DNA from 3 places in the Photobacterium sp. GB-210 genome. Region 2 is predicted to be linked to each of the others. Evidence: predicted binding sites of a transcription regulator. Region 2 holds the regulator's gene; each other region holds the start of a gene.
What was found. Region 2 encodes PurR, which represses purine synthesis genes. Its sites were predicted from a motif close to TNANGNAAACGTTTNCNTNA; they were not measured.

Region 1 (4,263 bases), 570 kb from region 2:
ATCGACTTCGAAATCGAAGGCGACTACCCTAAATTCGGTAACAACGATGCTCGCGTAGATGACATCGCTTGTGACCTAGTTGAGCGCTTCATGAACAAGATCCGTACTCACAAAATGTACCGTGATGCGATCCCAACTCAGTCTATCCTAACTATCACATCTAACGTTGTGTACGGTAAGAAGACGGGTAACACACCAGACGGTCGTCGTGCAGGTGCTCCTTTCGCACCAGGTGCTAACCCAATGCACGGTCGTGATGAGAAAGGTGCTGTAGCATCTCTAACATCTGTAGGTAAACTACCATTTGCTCACGCTAAAGATGGTATTTCTTACACATTCTCTATCGTACCAAACGCGCTAGGTAAAGATCTTGATACTCAAGAAAACAACCTTGCAGGCCTAATGGATGGTTACTTCCACCATGAGTCTGGCATTGAAGGTGGTCAACACCTAAACGTTAACGTTCTTAACCGCGAAACGCTTGAAGACGCAGTTAAAAACCCAGAGAAATACCCACAGCTAACTATCCGTGTATCGGGTTACGCAGTGCGTTTTAACTCTCTAACGCCAGAGCAGCAAGCTGACGTTATCTCTCGTACTTTCACTGCATCTCTATAATATAGAGCGTACAGTTTAGTATGTAGGAAACTTGTTTCCTGATAAAAACCGGTCTTAATGGCCGGTTTTTTTATGTCTACATATCTTCCCCACAAGCCTCGCTATTGTTTATCGACTCAATGCAGATTTTTTAATAATTACAACATATCTATTACCAATAAAGTCATCTCTCCAAATTTTTATAAGTTAGCGATAAATTGACACAAAATAAGAGAATACCCCTAATTTCCATCCCGATATTTCGCTACAATACCCTAGTGGTTTGTAATAAAATAACACTCAAATAAACGCAGCATGCGGAGAAGTAATCAATGTCAGCAATAGGTCGTATTCACTCATTTGAATCTTGCGGAACCGTCGATGGACCTGGTATCCGTTTTATTGTTTTTCTGCAAGGTTGCTTAATGCGCTGTCAGTACTGTCATAACCGTGATACATGGGATACTCATGGTGGTCGTGAAGCTACGGTAGACGAACTTATGCATGAAGCGAAATCATACCGTCACTTTATGAATTCATCTGGCGGCGGTGTTACTGCTTCTGGTGGCGAAGCAATGCTTCAACCTGAATTTGTTCGTGACTTTTTCCGTGCTGCGCAAGCTGAAGGGATCCATACCTGCTTAGATACCAACGGTTATATTCGCAAACATACTGATGTGGTTGATGAAGTGTTAGACGCAACGGATCTTGTGATGCTAGATCTTAAGCAAATGGATGATGGTGTTCACCAAAATCTGGTTGGTGTTTCCAATAAACGCGTACTCGACTTTGCTCGTTACCTGCACCAACGCGGTCAAAAAACTTGGATCCGTTATGTTGTTGTTCCGGGTTACACCGATGACGAACATTCTGCACATCAACTTGGTGAGTTCATAAAAGATATGGACAATATCGAGAAGATCGAACTACTTCCTTACCATCAACTCGGTGAGCACAAGTGGGAAGCTATGGGCTTTGAATACCCGTTAGCCGGTGTGAAACCACCGAAAAAAGAAACCATGGAAGCGATTAAAGAAATCCTTTCTAGTTATGGCCATAAAGTGATGTACTAATCCACTCAACAAAAAATACAAAAAGCGAGCATTAGCTCGCTTTTTAATACGTGTTAAACGGTAACTATCTTAACGGGATAATGGCAAAATAATCGTCAAAAAGGTGATAAAAAATAACATAATGCCAATCGAAAGTGGTGCTGTATGTTTCAACGTAGTCACTGGCTCGTTCATTGATAGCTTCCTTTAATATTTTTAATGATTTTGATATATATCAAATTTTAAAGTGTAATGATGAATAAACACACAGCCAATATTGCAACCAGAGTTTACAGTATTCACCAAATTCATCTTCATACTTCTACTCTATATATCGATATACTGCTTCTGCTCTAGTGACTAAATAACCACTTTCTTATTCTTTTATTACCTATCTCTAAAACGCATTCAATAAATCTTATATACGGTACAAAACGCAACCAAAAACAGCAGCAATTTATAACAACAAAAATAAAATTAACCATGATAAAATGATGGTATAAAAGAAAAGCAAACGATTGCGTCACTATATACATCTTTATCTATAGTATTTAAAACCAACACCATCAATATCACGCAGATACGCATGATTTCCACTGTGAGGATATAGCCTATATGAAAAGCGACATCGATATTTGCCGTGACACCCTACTCTCTCCGATTGAAGGCATTGCCAAAAAAGCGGGTATTCAACCACAGGAACTGACACCGCAAGGTTCATTAAAAGCAAAAATAAAACCTGCCATTTTGAATCGCTTAGCGGATCAAGCAGAAGGGAAACTGGTGGTCGTTACTGCGATTACACCAACCCCACTAGGAGAAGGAAAAACCGTTACAACAATTGGTTTAGCACAAGGGTTAGCAAAAATTGATCGCTCAGTAATGGCTTGTATTCGACAGCCGTCAATGGGACCTGTCTTTGGCGTAAAAGGTGGCGCAGCGGGCGGCGGTTATAGCCAAGTCGCACCAATGGATAAGCTAAACCTTCATCTTACGGGTGATATTCATGCGGTTACGGCAGCGCATAACCTTGCAGCTGCTGCAATTGATGCTCGCTTATATCATGAATCACGTTTAGGTTATGATCTATTCAGTGAAAAAACAGGATTACCTGCGCTACGTATCGACATTAATAACATCACTTGGAAACGCGTGATGGATCATAATGATCGTGCTTTGAGAATGATCACCATAGGTCAAAATGAACCAGATAAAACCATTAATGGTTTAGAGCGCCATGACGGCTTTGATATCACAGCCGCCTCTGAACTCATGGCTATTTTAGCACTTGCCGATGATCTCCATGATATGCGTAAACGCATTGGCCGTATTGTCGTCGCTTATGATCTTGATGGTAACCCTGTAACTACAGAAGATCTGCAAGTAGCAGGAGCCATGACTGTCACTCTCTGCGATGCCATTGAGCCCACCCTAATGCAAACGTTAGAAGGCGTACCCACTCTTATCCACGCAGGTCCTTTTGCCAATATCGCGCACGGAAATTCATCTATTATTGCAGACAAAATCGCATTAAAACTCAGTGACTTCACCATTACTGAAGGTGGCTTTGGCTCTGATATGGGATTTGAAAAAGCCTGTAATATTAAAGCCCAGCAAGCAAAAAGAGGCCCTGACTGTGCCGTTGTTGTGGCAACATTGCGTGGCTTAAAAGCCAACTCTGGTCTTTATGATTTACGTCCAGGACACGCTTTACCTGACGGTATTTTTGCCAAAGACAATGATGCGCTGGTTGCAGGGTTTGAAAACCTAAAATGGCATATCAGTAATGCCGCCCGTTATGGTGTTCCCGTTGTTGTCGCAATTAACCGTTTCCCACAAGATACAGATGAGGAATTAGCGCAACTACAAGCAATGATCAAAGCAGAGAGCTTTGACACTTTTGTAGACGTTGCTATCAGTGAAGCCTTTGGTAAAGGCGGTGAAGGGGCGATTAAACTCGCAGAGTGTGTGGTAAAAGCCTGCCAACATAAAGCAAACTTCACTCCTTTATATCAACTAAACCAGCCATTAGAAGAAAAAATAATGGCTGTGGCTGAAGTAGGATATGGGGCTAGTCATGTAGCGTTATCAGAGGTAGCTCAGCAACAATTAGTCAAATTTAAAGCTCTAGGGTTTGATGAGCTGGCTATTTGTATGGCAAAGACACCGCTATCTATTTCAACCGACCCTAGTATTAAAGGGGCACCAAAAGGCTTTACCGTCCCAGTACGTGAATTAAAATTGTGTGCAGGAGCTGGATTTATTTATGCTTTATGCGGCAATGTAATGACAATGCCAGGGTTACCTGAAAAGCCCGCATTTATGAATCTTGATATCGATGAGAATGGCAATATTATCGGCTTAAGCTAACAACGGCTAAAGGTTAACAATAAAAGGTTGTTGTTGCTTAACGCATGCAATAACAACCTGTTAAACGACGCTATCTTATACTTGCCCGAATACAGAGATAGCTATATTACTTTAACGATATCACTCGACAATAACCAAAAAAAAAAGACCTTAAAATAAATATGGCTTTTCATTTTTAATAATATACTGTAACAAAAAAAGATGCCCATATGGTGTCAGATCAATTTATTTTATACCTAACCTG
Region 2 (4,263 bases):
ACGCAGGAGAAGTCACCGCATTACTTGGGCCAAACGGTGCAGGTAAAAGTACCCTGTTAAAAGTATTATGTGGTGAGATTACGCCAAAATCAGGCACGGTTTCTTTCTTTGATCAACCGCTTAATAATTGGGCTCGGGAAGAATTGGCATGTCACTTAGGTGTCCTTCCACAACATAGCGCATTATCGTTTGCCTTTACCGCGAAAGAAGTTGTCGAGCTAGGCGCAATTCCATTGCAGCTCACTTCGCCTGAACTGAAAGATGCAACAGCATCAAGCATGCAATATGTTGATATTAACAATTTAGCTAAACGTCTCTACCCCACCTTATCGGGGGGTGAAAAACAGCGTGTACACCTTGCCCGGGTTTTAACACAACTCAGTAAAGCCGGTGATAAATGTATCTTGATGTTAGATGAACCCACCTCAGCACTCGATCTCGCCCACCAGCACCACACCTTACAAATTGCCCAAAATATGGCTATACAAGGCGCCGCTGTAATTGTGGTATTGCACGATTTAAACCTTGCAGCCCAATACACTGATCGGATGATTTTCCTTAACGAAGGAGAAATAAAAGCCGACGGAACGCCAACACAAGTTCTTACTCCTGAAGTAATAGATACCTTATATGGTTGGCCTGTCAGTGTTCATACTCATCCAAGTGGTGATTTTCCTTATCTTTTATCAGCCAATCATTCTGTTTTTTAACGTTTTATCTATTAATGACTAGATATACACAATAAATTGAAGCTATTAGCATGACAAACATCGAGTTTTTACGGTTAATGATCAATTAATTCAATCAAGTTGAATAGAAAGATTGCACAACGCAAAACACACAGTAAAATGTGATCGCAAGCGATTACATGTGTAATTAGTGTAAAAATAGTTTCTATCTTCTAATGCCGCATTTTACTGCGGCTTTAGTTGTTTATGATCCATGATAATTGCAACACCCTATAATTCGGTATCAAATTGAATAATTAAGTAGCTAATAACTAAAGGATCTTCATCTCTGCGAGTGAACTCGTAAGCCATAGACTACGTAATTAATCAATTTGGTATCAAAAACCTTTGTCAGATCCTAATCTGACCATGATAAGAAGAATAAATATGGCAACCATTAAAGACGTTGCACGTATGGCAGGTGTATCAACTACTACAGTGTCGCACGTGATTAATAAAACACGCTTTGTTGCAGAAGCAACGCAACAAAAAGTTTTGGCTGCAGTAGATGAACTTAACTACGCCCCAAGTGCAGTAGCGCGAAGCTTAAAATGTAATACAACACGTACTATCGGCATGTTAGTCACTAAATCGACTAACCCATTTTTTGCCGAAGTTGTGCATGGTGTTGAAGAATATTGTTATGGTGCAGGCTACACACTGATCTTATGTAACACCGAAGGTAACTTAGAAAAACAACGTGATTACTTACGTATGCTTTCTGAAAAGCGTGTTGATGGCCTATTGGTTATGTGCAGCGATCTGGATCAAATGCTGCTCGATTTACTTGAGCGTAAAAATGATCTTCCTATGGTTATCATGGACTGGGGCCCAGAAAGCCCACATACTGATAATATTCTAGATAACGCTGAAAACGGCGGTTATATTGCGACTAAGCACCTTATTGAAAATGGTCATAAGAAAATTGGCTGTTTATCTGGGCAAGTTGATAAGTCTACTTGTCAAGAGCGCCTAAAGGGCTTCCGTAAAGCGATGAAAGAAGCAGATCTCACTGTTAATGCTAATTGGCTACTTGACGGTGACTTTGAGTGTGAGTCAGCCGTTGAAGCTGCTGATAAGTTTATCGCAATGGAAGATCGCCCTACTGCTATCTTCTGCTTTAACGACATTATGGCCATGGCTCTGATCAGTACCTTTGAACAGGCAGGTCTGCGTGTTCCTGATGATATCTCAATCATTGGCTACGATAACATTGACCTTGCGCCCTACTTTGCGCCACCGCTAACAACTATCCACCAGCCTAAACGTCGTTTAGGTAAAAAGGCCATCGAAATCTTGCTAGAGCGTGTGAAAGACAAGAATCATGAGCGTCAAACCTTTGAAATGACGCCTAAACTTGTTGAGAGAAAATCGGTTAAAGATCTCAACTAATAAAATTTATCTTTCTATGTTAAGGAAAAGCCGATAAGTTAACCTTGTTGGCTTTTTTTTTACTTATAAAAAACAATCATGAGTATTTATAATTATAAAGCTTATTAAAATAAGCTAAGAACAAATACCTGAACCAATATCACATTTTTGAGAGCTTAGATTTAATATTAAAAGTATTATTTAATATAACTTTATATAGTCACGAACTGGCAAATTAATTGAAAGATTAAGACGCAAAACCACCGGCCTAAAAATTATGTTAATAATTCAAGGTAGCGGGGTTACCGAAGGATTATTATTGAACCGACAATATTATGACACAAACTTAACAATATATTGACAGTATCAATGTGTAGATTAATTAATCTATTTCCTCGCTCTTAATGTTTAGGTGACACTCATATTTTTTCACCGAGTAGAAGCATGGATAAACCAATATTAAAAGATTCATTAAAATTATTTGACCATTTTGGTTCAATAAAATCACGGTCGATGTTTGGCGGTTTTGGCATTTTTTCTGGTGATACAATGTTTGCATTAGTTGTGAACGATAAACTTCACTTACGTGCAAATGCTGAAACTGAAAAGGAATTCAAACAAGCTGGCTTGGAACCCTATGTTTATAAAAAACGTGGCTTCCCTGTTGTAACCAAGCACTATGCAATACCCGATCAATGGTGGGATGAACCCACAAAGATTGTAGCTCAAGGTAGGTATTCACTGGATGCAGCAGAAAAAGACAAGCAAGAAAAGGAGAGTTGCGTACCTGACCGAATTAAAGATTTACCTAATCTACGATTATCAAATGAAAGAATGCTGAAAAAAGCAGGCATAAACACTATTGAACAACTTCTAGCAGTGGGCTCTCTTGGCGCATATAAAGCACTTCAAGAATCACAAACAAGTCCATTGAGTATTGAATTGCTTTGGGCATTGGAAGGCGCAATTAGCGGTCAACATTGGTCAGTTATTCCTGAGCAACGTCGAAATGAACTATTATCTGCCTTATCTTAAAAATATAAGTTGTCTTAAATATAAAATACTTAGGAATAAAAGAGCCCCCATTCTTTTATTTCTAAGTATACCTTTCAAAAATAATTTCCGTATTATCCTTATCTTCCTTTATAAAATTCAATATTTATTTGGTTTAATTGCATATTAACAAACTTTTGCCATTAAATTAATTCCCTCCATTTTGCACTCCTTGATTTATATAAATGATAATTATCTTTATTTATATTCCATGCCTAATTATTTGCTAATACGACCAATAACCCATCTTCTCACTAATAAATAACGTGGCGCTTTAAACTGTCTTATCTCCTGCTGATTTTTTCACCAACCAATTGAAGAAAAAGAAATATTTATCATTAAATGAAATACAATGTCTGATCTTAAGGTCTACATGTTTACAACTGCTACTGAGTAAGATCGTATAAAACCCTACTTTTAGGGTGTTTTTTAAGGAATCACATGCGCATTTCGATCAAAAAAATTGACTCTTTATGGGTAAAGCCTTTGCTATGGCTTCAAGCTCGCCACTATGGTCAAGTATTAAACCCTGCAAAGCTATGGGGACGTAAACCTGTCTTATTTTGGTTAGTCGCAGGTTTTTTTGGTTTTCTCGACCGTAAGAAGTCACCGATTCAAGATGTCATGCGATCTTTGGTCTGTGTGCGTGTTTCACAATTAAACGATTGTGCCTTTTGTGTTGATGCCAATGGTATGAAGCTCGCCGAACGTTGTGATTCAGAAGATAAAATTAAAGCACTCGCCAACTGGCAACACTCTACGCTGTTTACAGATCAAGAACGCGCTGTGTTGGCCTACACTGAAGCGATGACAATAACAGGCAAACGAGTGACAGATGAAATGCTTGTCGCGCTACAAGAATGGTATAGCAGTGATGATATTATTGAACTCACTGCTTTAGTTAGCTTTCAGAACTTGTCGGCGAAATTTAACACTGCGCTCGATGTGCCAGCACAAGGCTTTTGTTCTCTTCCTATTACGCCTAACGATATTGCTCAAGATAACGTGCAAGCATCAGATAAAAACATAACGAAAAAGGATCAGGCAAATGAATAAGAAAAAAACGCTATTGCTGCTGGTCATTGTCAGCCTTATTGCGTTATGGCTACAT
Region 3 (4,263 bases), on a different contig from region 2:
GCAGAACTTAATGTTGTAGCTGAGCGTATTAATCTGCAACTCAGTGATTGGGTAGCATTAAAAACTGCTGTGGTAATGAGGCGAGAAGGTGATCATCTGACAGATTCGCGTTATTGGCAATGTAATTTAGGCTCTGAGGGCGTTATTGAGATCCCTTGTGGTGGAACTCATATTTTATCTTTATCTGAATATCAATCAGTTACCGTTAATTTTAAAGTGAATTCAGACCAAGAGATTGTGATGTATACCAAGAGTGTGAAAGCGTAATATTAAACGTTTATTTAGATTTTATTCTCTGAGTTATGCTTATAAAGATAAAGATCCTAATTTATATAATGCATGATCATTGTGTTTTAATATTATTTATTGGATTTATATCCTGTTTAAAATCCAAATGCAGCACATGTAACTTATGCTTTCGGGAAGTGTATTGATAAATGTTCTTTTGATACCTGTTAGCTGATCAGGTTTGTTTTAAAAGAAGATCACCACTAAGCATGTTGATCATCGTGTTGATCTAAATTGATTGTTTTATGATTGTCGAATAATGGAAAAAACTTATTTATGATAATTCTTTGTGATGAAGATGAAGTTCTACGCGCAAGATAATTGTATTTCTGATTACCGCACTTAATAATCATTCGAAGATGTAAATTTTGTACAGAGGTCGAAGAGCATGGCTGATAACGTTGAAAATATTTGTCCGCAATGTAGCAGCTTATTAAGTTGGAAAGATCACGGCTATTTTTGCGATTTTTGCCAACAACAAGTTGAGAAACATGTATTTTGTCCTGATTGCAATGAGCAGTTAGAAAGATTACAAGCGTGTGGTTCTGCAAGTTATTTTTGTAATCATTGCAATGAGTTAAAGTCTAAATCTCGGGTTAAGGTACAATTTGAAATGCGTGCTGAGACACGCTAAATAGATAGAATGTATAAAAAATGGCGCTAAATAGCGCCATTTTTGTTAACAGATACTATGGTTATTTGATAACACAGGAATGGATATCACCATCCGTTACTGTGGTGATAAGTTTATCACCATGCTGAACTTGTGATGTATTTCTGATTAGATCACCTTGCTCATTTCGAGTAATAGAATAACCACGGGCCAAAGTTGCGAGGGGGCTTACTGTTTCTAGTTTTTCTGCAGCTACCGCTAATTTATGTTTTGCATTTAGCAGCTTACGGTCTAAAGCATCATAGAGTCTTCGTTCACTCCGCTCTAAATTTCGTTGTGCATTGCTTACTAACGTAGCGGGGGAGTAAAGTGATATTTTATAGTTATTACTATCGATATGTTGTTGATGCTTTTGTAATTTTTTCTGCATCGCTTGAACTAAGCGTTGACTAATTTCATCAAGATGTTGCTGCTGCTGATTTAAACGAAGCTGTGGATGCTGACGCTCTAAACGGTGTTGTATTTGAGTTGCTTGGCGCAAAGAGTGTGATAAATACGACCTGATAGCATGGCGCAATTGTTGTTTTTTACGATCGAGTAATTGTGTTTGGTGAGTCATATCGCGACTGATCAACTCAGCGGCAGCAGAAGGTGTTGGTGCACGGACATCGGCAACAAAATCTGCGATAGTGACGTCGACCTCATGACCAACCGCACTGACAATGGGGATCTGGCTAGCGGCAATGGTTCGCGCGACAATTTCTTCATTAAATGCCCAAAGATCTTCCAGTGAACCGCCACCTCGACCGACAATTAATACATCACATTCCTGCCTAGCATTGGCTCGACCAATCGCTTGTGCAATAGAAATTGCAGAGCCTTCGCCTTGTACCATGGTTGGATAAATTACAACGGGTAAACTCGGATCGCGACGTTGCAATACTTGTAAAATGTCGTGCAGAGCCGCGCCTGTTTTTGAGGTAATAATACCTACTCGTTTAGGTTGTTCTGGCAGCGTTTTTTTGAGTGATTGCGCAAATAAACCTTCCGCTGCTAACGACATTTTTAATTGTTCAAATTGCTGTTGTAAGCGACCATCGCCTTCTGGCTGCATACTTTCAATGATCAGCTGATAATCACCACGTGGTTCATATAATGACAAACGCGCCTTAACTAATACTTGATTACCATTGGCAGGTTTAAAGGTCACATGTCGATTACTGCCTTTAAACATGGCACATTTAACTTGGGCACGTGAATCTTTCAGGGTGAAATACCAATGACCAGAAACGGGCATCGAAAAATTAGATAACTCACCAATAAGCCACACTACACCCATTTCATTTTCAAGTACGAGACGTACTTGTGCATTTAAGCTAGAAACCGTGTAAATACGACTATTCGTTTGGCTTTGAGGGGAAAAAGTGGTCACTAGGAATGGTACCTGCTATCGAATGAAGTAGTAGGCAGGCGGTCAAAATAAAACCGAATAAGACATAAAGTATACAGGCAGATCAATGGACAGATCTTGGCCGTATTTCCTTGACCGCATCACCGGATAGTTAACCGAAATATATTACTTATCAATTAAAATGTGTCAAGAAAAAAAATTAAAAAAAATCTAGCCAAACGTTTGCTTCATACGTATAATTCGACCGCAATATTTTATCCTTCTTTAAACCCCTATTCGGTGTGAGATATTGCAATGTTACGAATTAAACAAGAAGCTTTAACCTTCGATGATGTTTTGCTGGTTCCTGCCCATTCAACCGTTCTACCTAACACTGCCGATCTGCGCACTCAACTGACAAAAGATATTTCTCTTAATATCCCAATGGTGTCAGCGTCAATGGATACTGTGACTGAAGGTCGCTTAGCTATCGGTCTTGCTCAAGAAGGTGGTATCGGTTTCATTCACAAAAATATGTCTATCGAACAGCAGGCGGATCAAGTTCGCATGGTGAAAAAGTTCGAAGCAGGTGTTGTTTCTGAACCTGTGACTGTTAAACCTACCGCAACGATTGCTGATGTTAAGCGATTAACAGAGCTGAACGGTTTTGCTGGTTACCCTGTAGTAACAGATAGCAATGAGTTAGTTGGTATTATTACAGGTCGTGATGTTCGATTTGTTACTGATCTTTCAAAGACAGTTGAAGAAGTGATGACATCTAAAGCAGATTTAGCATCGGCTAAAGAAGGCGCATCTCGTGAAGAAGTTGAAGCTATCATGCAACAACACCGTGTTGAAAAGGTGTTACTTGTTGATAATGAATTCCGCCTTAAAGGCATGATTACTGCAAAAGACTTCCAAAAAGCAGAACGTAAACCTAATGCTTGTAAAGACGAGCGCGGCCGCTTACGTGTAGGTGCTGCGGTTGGTGCTGGTGCTGGTAATGAAGAGCGTGTAGCTGCTTTGGTTGAAGCTGGCGTAGACGTACTGCTTATCGATTCTTCACACGGTCACTCTGAAGGCGTTCTACAACGTATTCGTGAAACGCGTGCGGCATTCCCTAATCTTCCAATTGTTGGCGGTAATGTCGCTACGGCTGAAGGTGCACGTGCTCTTATTGAAGCAGGTGTGAGTGCAGTAAAAGTTGGTATCGGCCCTGGTTCAATCTGTACAACTCGTATTGTTACAGGTGTTGGTGTTCCACAAATTACCGCAATTTCAGAAGCGGCATCTGTTGCTGATCAATACGGTATTCCTGTTATTGCTGATGGCGGTATTCGTTACTCTGGTGATATGTGTAAAGCGATTGCCGCTGGTGCATCATGTGTAATGGTAGGTTCTATGTTTGCTGGTACTGAAGAAGCACCGGGTGAAGTTGAACTATACCAAGGTCGTTCATACAAATCATACCGTGGCATGGGTTCACTAGGCGCAATGTCAAAAGGTTCTTCTGACCGTTATTTCCAAACTGATAATGCGGCTGACAAATTGGTACCAGAAGGTATTGAAGGCCGTGTTGCCTATAAAGGTTACCTAAAAGAAATCGTTCACCAACAAATGGGTGGCTTACGCTCAAGCATGGGCCTAACGGGCTCAGCAACGATTGAAGATCTTCGTACTAAAGCTGAATTTGTACGTATTTCAGGGGCTGGCATGAAAGAGTCACACGTTCATGATGTGACTATTACTAAAGAAGCACCTAATTACCGTATGGGTTAATTGTTACCCACTCATCTTTGGGTTTAACGATTACGTCAGTAAGAAATAACATCGGGAGCAGAGCCTTTGCTCCCAATATATAAAATTATTCGAGAACATTCACTAATGACCATGACCACAAATATTCATGAACAACGTATCCTTATTTTGGACTTTGGCTCTCAATATACACAGCTAATCGCCCGTCGTATTC

Region 1: C9J38_RS04225 (formate--tetrahydrofolate ligase) is a predicted target of PurR. The motif match lies at 2,156-2,175, and genes of this name have one in related genera.
Region 3: guaB (IMP dehydrogenase) is a predicted target of PurR. The motif match lies at 2,523-2,542, and genes of this name have one in related genera.

What each region holds. Positions count from the first base shown of each region.
Region 1 covers NZ_PYNU01000002.1:120,231-124,493, reverse strand. The annotation lists gene pflB (formate C-acetyltransferase) at 1-618, shown strand, start outside; gene pflA (pyruvate formate lyase 1-activating protein) at 930-1,670, shown strand; gene C9J38_RS04225 (formate--tetrahydrofolate ligase) at 2,265-4,019, shown strand.
Region 2 covers NZ_PYNU01000002.1:687,082-691,344, reverse strand. The annotation lists gene C9J38_RS06700 (heme ABC transporter ATP-binding protein) at 1-710, shown strand, start outside; gene purR (HTH-type transcriptional repressor PurR) at 1,116-2,120, shown strand; cyclic di-GMP riboswitch class I at 2,319-2,409, shown strand; gene C9J38_RS06690 (TfoX/Sxy family DNA transformation protein) at 2,544-3,134, shown strand; gene C9J38_RS06685 (carboxymuconolactone decarboxylase family protein) at 3,594-4,208, shown strand; gene C9J38_RS06680 (FAD-dependent oxidoreductase) at 4,201-4,263, shown strand, end outside.
Region 3 covers NZ_PYNU01000001.1:81,195-85,457, forward strand. The annotation lists gene C9J38_RS00450 (metal-dependent hydrolase) at 1-267, shown strand, start outside; gene C9J38_RS00455 (zinc ribbon domain-containing protein) at 677-922, shown strand; gene xseA (exodeoxyribonuclease VII large subunit) at 984-2,333, opposite strand; gene guaB (IMP dehydrogenase) at 2,607-4,070, shown strand; gene guaA (glutamine-hydrolyzing GMP synthase) at 4,182-4,263, shown strand, end outside.